DNA from 4 places in the Arthrobacter sp. yr096 genome. Region 1 is predicted to be linked to each of the others. Evidence: riboswitches for the same ligand, from Rfam matches in the RefSeq annotation. Region 1 holds a riboswitch; each other region holds the start of a gene.
The links. Region 1 has a riboswitch for thiamine pyrophosphate ahead of thiD (bifunctional hydroxymethylpyrimidine kinase/phosphomethylpyrimidine kinase). Riboswitches for the same ligand answer to the same signal wherever they lie in the genome.
Positions count from the first base shown of each region.

Region 2: linked by a shared signal. The riboswitch ahead of thiC (phosphomethylpyrimidine synthase ThiC) and the one ahead of thiD (bifunctional hydroxymethylpyrimidine kinase/phosphomethylpyrimidine kinase) in region 1 are both predicted to bind thiamine pyrophosphate.
Region 3: linked by a shared signal. The riboswitch ahead of thiO (glycine oxidase ThiO) and the one ahead of thiD (bifunctional hydroxymethylpyrimidine kinase/phosphomethylpyrimidine kinase) in region 1 are both predicted to bind thiamine pyrophosphate.
Region 4: linked by a shared signal. The riboswitch ahead of BMY91_RS21880 (FAD-dependent oxidoreductase) and the one ahead of thiD (bifunctional hydroxymethylpyrimidine kinase/phosphomethylpyrimidine kinase) in region 1 are both predicted to bind thiamine pyrophosphate.

Region 1 covers NZ_FNYI01000010.1:52,549-54,743, forward strand. The annotation lists gene thiD (bifunctional hydroxymethylpyrimidine kinase/phosphomethylpyrimidine kinase) at 1-1,072, opposite strand, end outside; TPP riboswitch at 1,063-1,161, opposite strand; gene BMY91_RS20175 (Rne/Rng family ribonuclease) at 1,336-2,195, opposite strand, start outside.
Region 2 covers NZ_FNYI01000001.1:1,030,636-1,032,830, forward strand. The annotation lists gene thiC (phosphomethylpyrimidine synthase ThiC) at 1-884, opposite strand, end outside; TPP riboswitch at 879-986, opposite strand; gene BMY91_RS04790 (amidohydrolase family protein) at 1,072-2,154, shown strand.
Region 3 covers NZ_FNYI01000001.1:673,126-675,320, reverse strand. The annotation lists gene thiS (sulfur carrier protein ThiS) at 1-31, opposite strand, end outside; gene thiO (glycine oxidase ThiO) at 28-1,293, opposite strand; TPP riboswitch at 1,286-1,404, opposite strand; gene thiE (thiamine phosphate synthase) at 1,432-2,100, shown strand; gene BMY91_RS03210 (ferritin-like fold-containing protein) at 2,123-2,195, opposite strand, start outside.
Region 4 covers NZ_FNYI01000013.1:78,641-80,835, forward strand. The annotation lists gene BMY91_RS21870 (thiazole synthase) at 1-699, opposite strand, end outside; gene thiS (sulfur carrier protein ThiS) at 703-939, opposite strand; partial or broken gene BMY91_RS21880 (FAD-dependent oxidoreductase) at 984-1,202, opposite strand; TPP riboswitch at 1,194-1,314, opposite strand; gene thiE (thiamine phosphate synthase) at 1,342-2,025, shown strand; gene BMY91_RS21890 (LLM class flavin-dependent oxidoreductase) at 2,133-2,195, opposite strand, start outside.

The sequences.
Region 1 (2,195 bases):
GCTCTTCCTCCGTGGGTGCAAGTGCGCCGGCACGGGCCAGGACCCTGGAATACCCATTGAGGTAGATCGCGTCCTGTGCCAGGTAATAGTTGAAGGCCGCCTCCGGCAGGCTGCCTGATTGCAGGCCTTCAATAAAGGAGAGCCTGTAGATGGCATCGAGTTCCGGGGCGGCTTCCTTCCACAACTCCGAGGCGAAGTTACCGGGCCTGAGCACCTTTTGGTGGTGGAAATGGTTAACGGGACCGCTCCCCTGGCCAACATCAAGGGCATCGGAGGCCTTCAGGGCTTGAAGCAACCAGGGCTTCACTTCCCGCAATGAAGCTTCCCAATCGCCGGTGCGGGCCTGAACGGTGGCCAAAGCGGAGGAAAGTGAACAGCCCGTGCCATGACTGTTCTTCGTGTCCACCCGGGGACCGGCTACCTCGACCACATCCTGACGCAGCAAGCCACTGGTGTTCACCAACGCATCTGGACATTCCGATCCCGCCAGGTGCCCGCCCTTCACCAGCACCGTGTTTCCGCAGTCGGCGGCAAGCCGTTTTCCCTGGTCCAGCGCCGAAGCCCAATCGTCGGCTTCAGCTTCGCCCAACAACATGGCAAGTTCAGGGAGGTTTGGGGTGATGAGGTCCGCCAAAGGCAGCAGCGAACGCAAGGCCTTCTCCGCGGACCCCTGCAGGAGGCGGTCTCCGCTGGTGGCCACCATGACCGGATCAAGGACCACGACGGCGGGGCGCACCGCTTCCAACCAGCGGCGGACTTCATCAATGACCGCCGCGTCCCCCAGCATGCCAATCTTGACCGCATCAATGGTGATGTCACTGCTGATGGCTTCGAGCTGCTGCCTCAGGAATTCCACGGGAGGTACATGCACAGCGCTGACTCCTAGCGTATTTTGCGCTGTCAGGGCCGTGATGGCTGCCATTGCATAGCCGCCGTGGGCTGCAATGCTCTTCACATCAGCCTGGATACCCGCCCCTCCGGATGGATCTGAGCCAGCGATGCTCAGCACCCTCGGGGTTTGCGTACTTGAGGCCACCAGCGGGTACACAGGAGAGAATGACGATGCAGTCATGAGGACATCCCTTCGCCGGTGCTAACCGGACAGGTTCAACGGGTCTGGATCTCAGCCTGGCCCAACGCCCGGCACCCCGTGTCAGTCCCCTAGCGTAGCCGGGAAGCAGCATTGCCAGGCAACTTCGCAACGGCAAACACTGGATGTGACCGCGAAAGAACCTGGTTGCGCGACTGGACGCAGACAGCAAAGGGTCCTGCAGTACCCGCCATTGACGGATACCGCAGGACCCTATGGTGCCGATCCTTCTGGAGCTGCAGTCTCTAGAGTTCGGAAGCCGGTACGCCCACACCGAGGATGATGGGCTCCTCCGACGCCGCCTTCTTGACCGGTTCCGCCGGCGCCTTGGCCTCGTGGGCCGAACCGCCCGCGGCCGCAGCAGCTGCCTCACGGTGCTCCACGCTGGTTTCGTTTGCCGCACCCTGTGCCCTGCTGGCGCTGCGGTTGCGCCGGCCACGACGACTCCGTGACGCTGAAGCGGTCCCTGGATCCTCGGCTGCGGCCTTCACCGCCGGGACGGTTTCCTGTACAGCTGCCGCCTCTGGGGCGGCCGTGGGCTCCGTTTTTCCTTCCGGGGCTGCGCCAAGGTGCGAGAATGCTTCGGCCAGCAGATCCAGGCTCATGGCGGGCTTGGCAGCCTGCGGTTCCTCGTGGTGTTCAACGAACGGCAAAGCAACTTCTTCGCCGCCGAAGCGCAGGACCGGGGTGGAACGTGCTTCCTGGGTTGCCGCTTCCCGGGACCCCGATTCCCTCGACTCCGCGGTGGCAGCGGGCTGCTCGGGCTCGTGCTGTCCGGCTGCCCTTGCCAGTTCTTCAGCGCGGTGAACTTCGTCGTCGTGCAGGTGCGCGGCGTGGGCTGCAGCGGCAATTGTGGCCAAAGCGGCCCTGGTAGCCTCGGCCTTCGCCTGACGGGCCGGGTCCTGGGGCTCAGTGTGCGTCGTCGTGGTAGCGGCCGGAGCTGAGGCGGGAGTGTGCACCGGTGCCGGCGCTTCGGCGACGGCCTGTCCCCCGCCCTTGCCGCGGCGGCGCTTACGTTCCGTCCGGGCTGCGGGCTGCTGGGTCTCAGTGTGGGGGCGGTGGTGTTCTGCAGCAACGACGTTGGCACGGCGATGCTCCACGGGCT
Region 2 (2,195 bases), on a different contig from region 1:
TCGCGGAAGATTTCCCACGTGAGCTTGTTCGCTTCACCATTGACCTTTTCCAAGGCCTGGTAAATGGGAACGGTGCCGATGGGAACCGGGGAGTTGCGGATGATCCATTCGCGGGTGGTGTGGATGTCGTCGCCTGTGGAGAGATCCATGACTGTGTCCGCACCCCATTGGGTGGCCCACTGCAGTTTGTCCACTTCCTCGGCGATGGAGCTCGTCACCGCGGAGTTACCGATGTTGGCGTTGATCTTCACCAGGAAGGCCTTGCCAATGATCATTGGCTCGGATTCCGGGTGGTTGATGTTGTTGGGGATGATGGCCCTGCCGGCGGCGACTTCGCTGCGGACAAGCTCAACATCGCAGTTCTCCCGCAAAGCAACGAACTGCATTTCCCGGGTTACCATTCCCTGTTTCGCGTAGTGCATCTGCGTGACGGTCTTGCCCTCCACGGCACGGCGGGGCACCGGTTGCCCACCTTTCCATTCCGCTGATGCTGCCCCGCGCCGAACCGCAGACTTGCCGTCGTCAAGCAAGTTGCGTGCGCGCCCGGAGTAGGGCTCGGTGTCGCGGCGATCTTCGATCCACGCCGAGCGGAAGGGCTCAAGGCCAACCACGGGATCGCTCCCGGGTCCGGCCGTTCGATAGACCTGCAACGGCTCATTGGCCAAGCCGTTGGGCGACGGCTCCAATGCAATCTCCGTAACGGGAACGCGGATGCCATTGGTGGGATCCTCCACCCACGCCAGCGAGTGGGACTTCAGCGATTGCGTCACCGTCTCAACGCCGGTTTCGCCGGAGCCTGGCTGGTTTTGGCCTGCGCTCAACTCGTTTTGGCCCGCGTTCTTCCCGTTTTGGGCAGGGCTGTGCTGTGTTTCCGTGGTGCTCAAGGATTACTCACTTCCTTCGCCGGCATTACCCGGACAGGTTCAACGGTCGCAGACTGCATCAGTCCGATCTCAGCCCCTGCAGGGGCCCCCGTGTGGTCGTAGATGAAGCTACCACAGCTGCCTACTGGCGCACAGTCACATGGACGCATCCGGTCCACGTGGCCCTGCTGCGGATTAGGCTTTTCCCATGGCCTCCATCATTGAATTCAGCGGACCTGTGCTTGTCTCGTCGGTCGAAGAGCGCCACGGAATGTGGTCTGTGGACGGTGTTCTGACCTTCGAGTGCCCCTCGGAAACGCCGGACAGGGTGTTGGATGGCTGGGTCCTGCCTGGATTCGTGGACGCCCACTGCCACATAGGGCTCGGAGCGGGAGGGGCCGTGGACGAGCAGGTCACTTTCGCCCAGGCCACAGCAGACCGCGACGCCGGAACGCTGCTCATCCGCGATGCCGGATCACCCAGCGACACACGATGGGTGCAGCAGCGGCGGGACCTGCCGCGCCTGATCAGGGCAGGGCGGCACATTGCCCGGAGCCGGCGCTACCTTCGCGGACTGGGGCATGAAATTGAACCCGGCCAGCTGGTGGAGACTGTGCGGAAGGAAGCCCGCGACGGCGATGGCTGGGTAAAGCTCGTGGGGGATTGGATCGACCGCGGTGTGGGGGATCTGGCGGCCTCTTTCCCGGCCAAGACAGTCAAGGACGCCATCGCTGCCGCGCACGACGAGGGCGCCCGCGTCACGGCTCATTGTTTCGCCGAGGACACCATCGATGACATGCTCGATGCCAACATCGACTGCATCGAACATGCCACGGGTCTTCTGCCACGGCACCTTCCCCGCCTCGTGGAACAGGCAGTGCCCATCGTTCCAACACTGGTCAACATCGCTACCTTTCCGGACATCGCCAGCCAGGCCGCCCCAAAGTTTCCGGTGTACGCGGACCACATGGTGCGTCTTTGGGAGCGTCGCAGGGAGCGGGTCCTCGAAGCTTTTGAGTCCGGCGTTGAGATTTTCGCTGGAACGGACGCGGGCAGCGTGATCAAGCACGGCAGGATCGCTGACGAAATGATGGAACTGCACGACGCCGGCCTGCCGCCGGCCGCTGTCCTGGACGCCGCAGCCTGGCGTGCCCGTGCCTGGCTGGGAGCCGAGGGCATCAGCGAGGGGGCAAGTGCTGACGTCGTGCTGTGCAGTGAGGATCCGAGGCGTCACCTAAGGACTGTCACCGAGCTCAAGCACATCGTCCTCCGTGGCAATGTGGTGGGTTAGGAATAAATTGAAGCTTCAAGTAATTTACTAAGGTAGATAGG
Region 3 (2,195 bases), on a different contig from region 1:
AATGGTCGGATCCATTGAGTTTGATGTTCATGCTGATTCCTTGTTGGGAGCGTGGACTGGGATGAGGTCGTCGGGAGTGGCCGCGTCTCCTGCGAAACGGCCGGGCCGGAAGGGAGCCCATCGGGGGTCCGTCGAACCGCCGATCAGTTCGCCCACGATCCTTGCGGCGATGGGTGTCAAGAGGACTCCGTGACGGAAGAAGCCAGTAGCAATCACCAAGCCGTTAATGTCGCCATTGGTTGCGGCGACGCGTCCCAGCAACGGTGCGTTGTCCGGAGTCCCGGGCCTGGCGCGGGCGGTGGCCTCCAGCAGTTCCAGCTCTGCCACCGCCGGAACCAGCACTTGGGCATCGCGCAGGAGCTGGTAAACGCCTCCCGCTGAGACTGCGTTGGACGACGCGGACAATCCGTCCTCCCGCTGGGTAGCTCCGATGACCACCGTGCCGTCTGCCCGGGGCACGATGTAGACGGGGACGCCACGCACCATGCCGCGCACCGTGGCGGTGACGAGGGGCCGGAGGTGTTCGGGGACGCGGAGCCGGAGGATGTCGCCGTACACCGGACGCAAGGGCAGCGTGAGCCCTTCAGGCAGGCCAGCCAGGCTGGCTGCGCCGAGGCCGTTGGCAACAACCGTCTCGGTTGCCGCCACTGGTGCACCAGATTCAAGTTCTACGCCGGAGACTCTTCCCGATTCCCACAGCAAACCGCGGGCCTGGGATGTCACGGCAAACCCGTTCTCTGCGCCGGGGACCCACGTGGTGCTGCCAGGTGCGTGGAGTGCCAGGCCGGCCAACAGGCATTCAGCCAATTTTCGCGGATCCACTTGGTGATCAGCGGGGATATCGAAAGCACAGGAGATTTGGGGACTGAGCAGGGGCTCGCGGTCCCTCGCCTCGCGCAGGGCCAGGGGCTCCACACCCAATCCTGCTGCCAGCTGTACTGACCTCAGGTCTGCGAGCGCACGGCGGTCGGCCGCGTCGGCACCCACCGCAAGGGTCGGCGTCGTGCGGTATCCGGTGGCTTCAGACCCCTGAGGGAGGCCGGCAGTAAACGAGGGCCACAAACGGGAGGATTCCAGCATCAGCTCGAGGAGGTCTTCCTCCTGATAGTGCAGTTCACTTACCGGGGCCAGCATTCCGGCCGCCGCATAGCTTGCTCCGCTTGCCGGCGCGGGATCAATCAGGGCCACGGAGCGACCCACTCGTCGGGCCTCGTGCGCTATGCCAAGCCCGATCACGCCGCCGCCGATGACGGCCACATCTGCTTGGAGGTTGGTATGGCGGGGACCTGCCATTGGATTCCTTCCCTACGCCGGTACTAGCCGGATCAGGTCAAGCGGTCGGCGCTGAAGCCCTCTCAGCCGGACAGTCATATGACGAACGTCGCGGCTCCCGCAGTACGTGCCCAGTTTAGAGGAACTACTCTGGTTCCCATGACCCAGCCTGAATCACTCGCCTCAGCCCGCCTCTACCTGTGCACCGATGCCCGCAAGCGGCAGGGCGATTTTGAAGACTTTGTGGATGCCGCGTTCGAGGGCGGCGTGGACATCATCCAACTCCGTGACAAGACCATTGAAGCGGCCGAAGAATTGGAACTGCTGGCGGTTCTGCGTAGCGTCGCCGAGCGCCACGGACGGCTCTGGGCGGTCAATGATCGGGCCGATGTTGCCCGTATTTCCGGGGCTCCGGTCTTCCACGTCGGTCAAATGGACCTGCCCTTGGAAGCGGCCAGGACCTTGCTGCCAGGCGGCACCGGCATCGGGCTCTCAACACACACTCCTGCGCAGATTGACGCTGCCATTGCTGCCTCTTCCGGCCAGTACGGACTGGATTACTTCTGCGTAGGTCCTGTGTGGGCAACACCCACAAAACCCGGCCGCGACGCCGTCGGACTGGACCTGGTCACATTTGCCGCAGAAGCGGTCAAGAACGCCAACCAAACTACGCTTCCCTGGTTCGCCATCGGTGGCATTGACCTCAGCAACGTAGAAAAGGTGGTAGCTGCCGGAGCCAGCCGTGTGGTGGTGGTCCGCGCGATCACTGAGGCAACGGATCCGACGGCGGCTGCCAAGTCGCTGCTGCAAGCCCTGGACGCGGTCTAGCGAACGTCAAGCCTGCAGCTGGTCAAACCGTCAAGCCCAGACCGGTCATTCGTCGCCCATGCTTTTCGGCGAGTTCTCCTGTCAACCTCTTGATG
Region 4 (2,195 bases), on a different contig from region 1:
GGCGTGTTTGAAGGCTTGGCCCATCTGCACGGGGTTCTGCGCGCGGGTCACTGCCGTCGCCAGCAGAACGGCGTCACAACCCAGTTCCATGGCAAGTGCGGCGTCGGAAGCTGTTCCGATCCCGGCGTCCAGCACCACCGGCACGGAAGCCCGGGACACGATGAGTTCGATGTTATGCGGGTTCAGGATGCCCAGGCCGGTGCCGATGGGCGAGCCCAGCGGCATGACCGCAGTGGCGCCGAGGTTCTCGAGGCGAAGGGCAAGCACGGGATCATCGTTGGTGTAGGCGAACACCTTGAAGCCCCGGTTCACCAGTTGCTCGGTGGCGTCCACCAGTTCAACGGCGTCCGGGAGCAGCGTGTGCTCGTCCGCGATGACTTCCAGCTTGACCCAGTCAGTCTCCAGTGCCTCACGTGCCAGTTCCGCCGTCATCACAGCGTCCGTCGCGGTGAAACAGCCCGCGGTGTTCGGGAGCACCCGGATGTTGTTGTCCACCAGCAGTTGGAAGAGCGAACCCGTTTCGGCCGGCGAATAGCGTCGCATGGCCACGGTGGTGAGCTCGGTTCCGGATGCCAGGAGCGCGGCACCGAGCCCGTCCAGGCTCGGCGCACCTCCAGTGCCCATGATCAGGCGGGACCCGAATTCGACGCCGTCGATCACCAAGGCGTCAGTGCGGATTTCGGTGCTTGCTTCGGTCATGGTTCAGCCTCCCTGTACTGCGGTAACAAGTTCGAGTTCATCGCCGTCGGCCAGCGGAGTAGCCGCCCACTGGCTGCGCAGTACCACCTCGGAATTGCGGACGACGGCGACACCCAGCTTCCCGCCGTCGGCCGCCTGCCCGCGGTGGTCCAGGACGCGGCTGGTAACCGCGGTGACGAGCGTGCTGACAGAGGCGTCTGCGGGCACCTGGTGGGCGGCGCCGTTAAGCTTGATGTTCATGCTGTTTCCTTGCTGTGGAGTTGAGGGCAACCCGGGGTCACAAACCGGGATGACTCGAGCATGAGCTCCAGGAGGTCTTCTTCCTGGTAGTGCAGCTCACTGACAGGCGCCAGCATTCCGGCAGCCGCGACTGTCGCTCCCGTGGCGGGCGTCGGATCGATGAGTGCTACGGAGCGGCCCAGCTTCCGCACTTGATGGGCAATGCCCAGGCCGATGACGCCTCCGCCAATGACAGCGACATCTGCGTGAATGGCTTCTGCCATCTGATTCCTTCCCTACGCCGGTACTAGCCGGATCAGGTCAAGCGGTCGGCTCTTAAGCCCTCTCAGCCGGACGGTCACAATGACGGTCGTCGCGGCTCCCGCGGTACGTGCCCAGTTTAGAGGAACTACTGTGGTTTCCATGACCCAGCATGAATCCCTCGCCTCGGCCCGCCTCTACCTGTGCACTGACGCGCGCAAACGACAAGGCGATTTTGAAGACTTCGTGGACGCAGCCTTCCAGGGCGGAGTGGACATCATCCAGCTCCGCGACAAGACGATCGAAGCGGCCGAGGAGTTGGAGTTGCTGGCCGTCCTGCGCAGCGTCGCGGAACGGCATGGGCGGCTGTGGGCAGTGAACGACCGGGCCGATATCGCCAGTGTTTCCGGGGCTCCCGTGTTCCATGTGGGCCAAAAGGACCTGCCCCTGGAGATCGCCCGCACCTTCCTCCCCGCCCCTGCCGTAATAGGCTTGTCCACCCACACTCCCGAGCAGGTCAATGCGGCCATCACGGCCTCGCCCGGCGACGCGGGACTGGATTACTTCTGTGTCGGCCCCGTGTGGGCGACCCCCACCAAGCCCGGCCGTGAAGCCGTGGGAACCGGCTTGGTCACATATGCCGCAGAGGCGATCAGGCGCGCGGAGGAGACCACCGGCGGGGCCGTTGATTTGCCTTGGTTCGCAATCGGGGGAATCGACCTCGGCAACGTCGAAGAAGTAGTTGCCGCCGGCGCCAGCCGCATCGTCGTCGTCCGCGCCATCACTGAAGCGGAAGATCCGACGGCGGCAGCCAAGTCGCTGCTCGAAGCCCTCGACGCCGCTTAACGGTCCTCAGGGACGCAGATCGTCGGCGTCCCCATATTCGAGTCCGCGGTGGGGATTACTGTCCGGGTAGTTTCCGGGTGTGAGGAAGCTGATGGATTTGAGGTTGCTCATGAGGCGTCTTCCAGGTTGAGGGGGGCGGCTTCGGGGACGCGGTGGGCCACGGTTTCGGG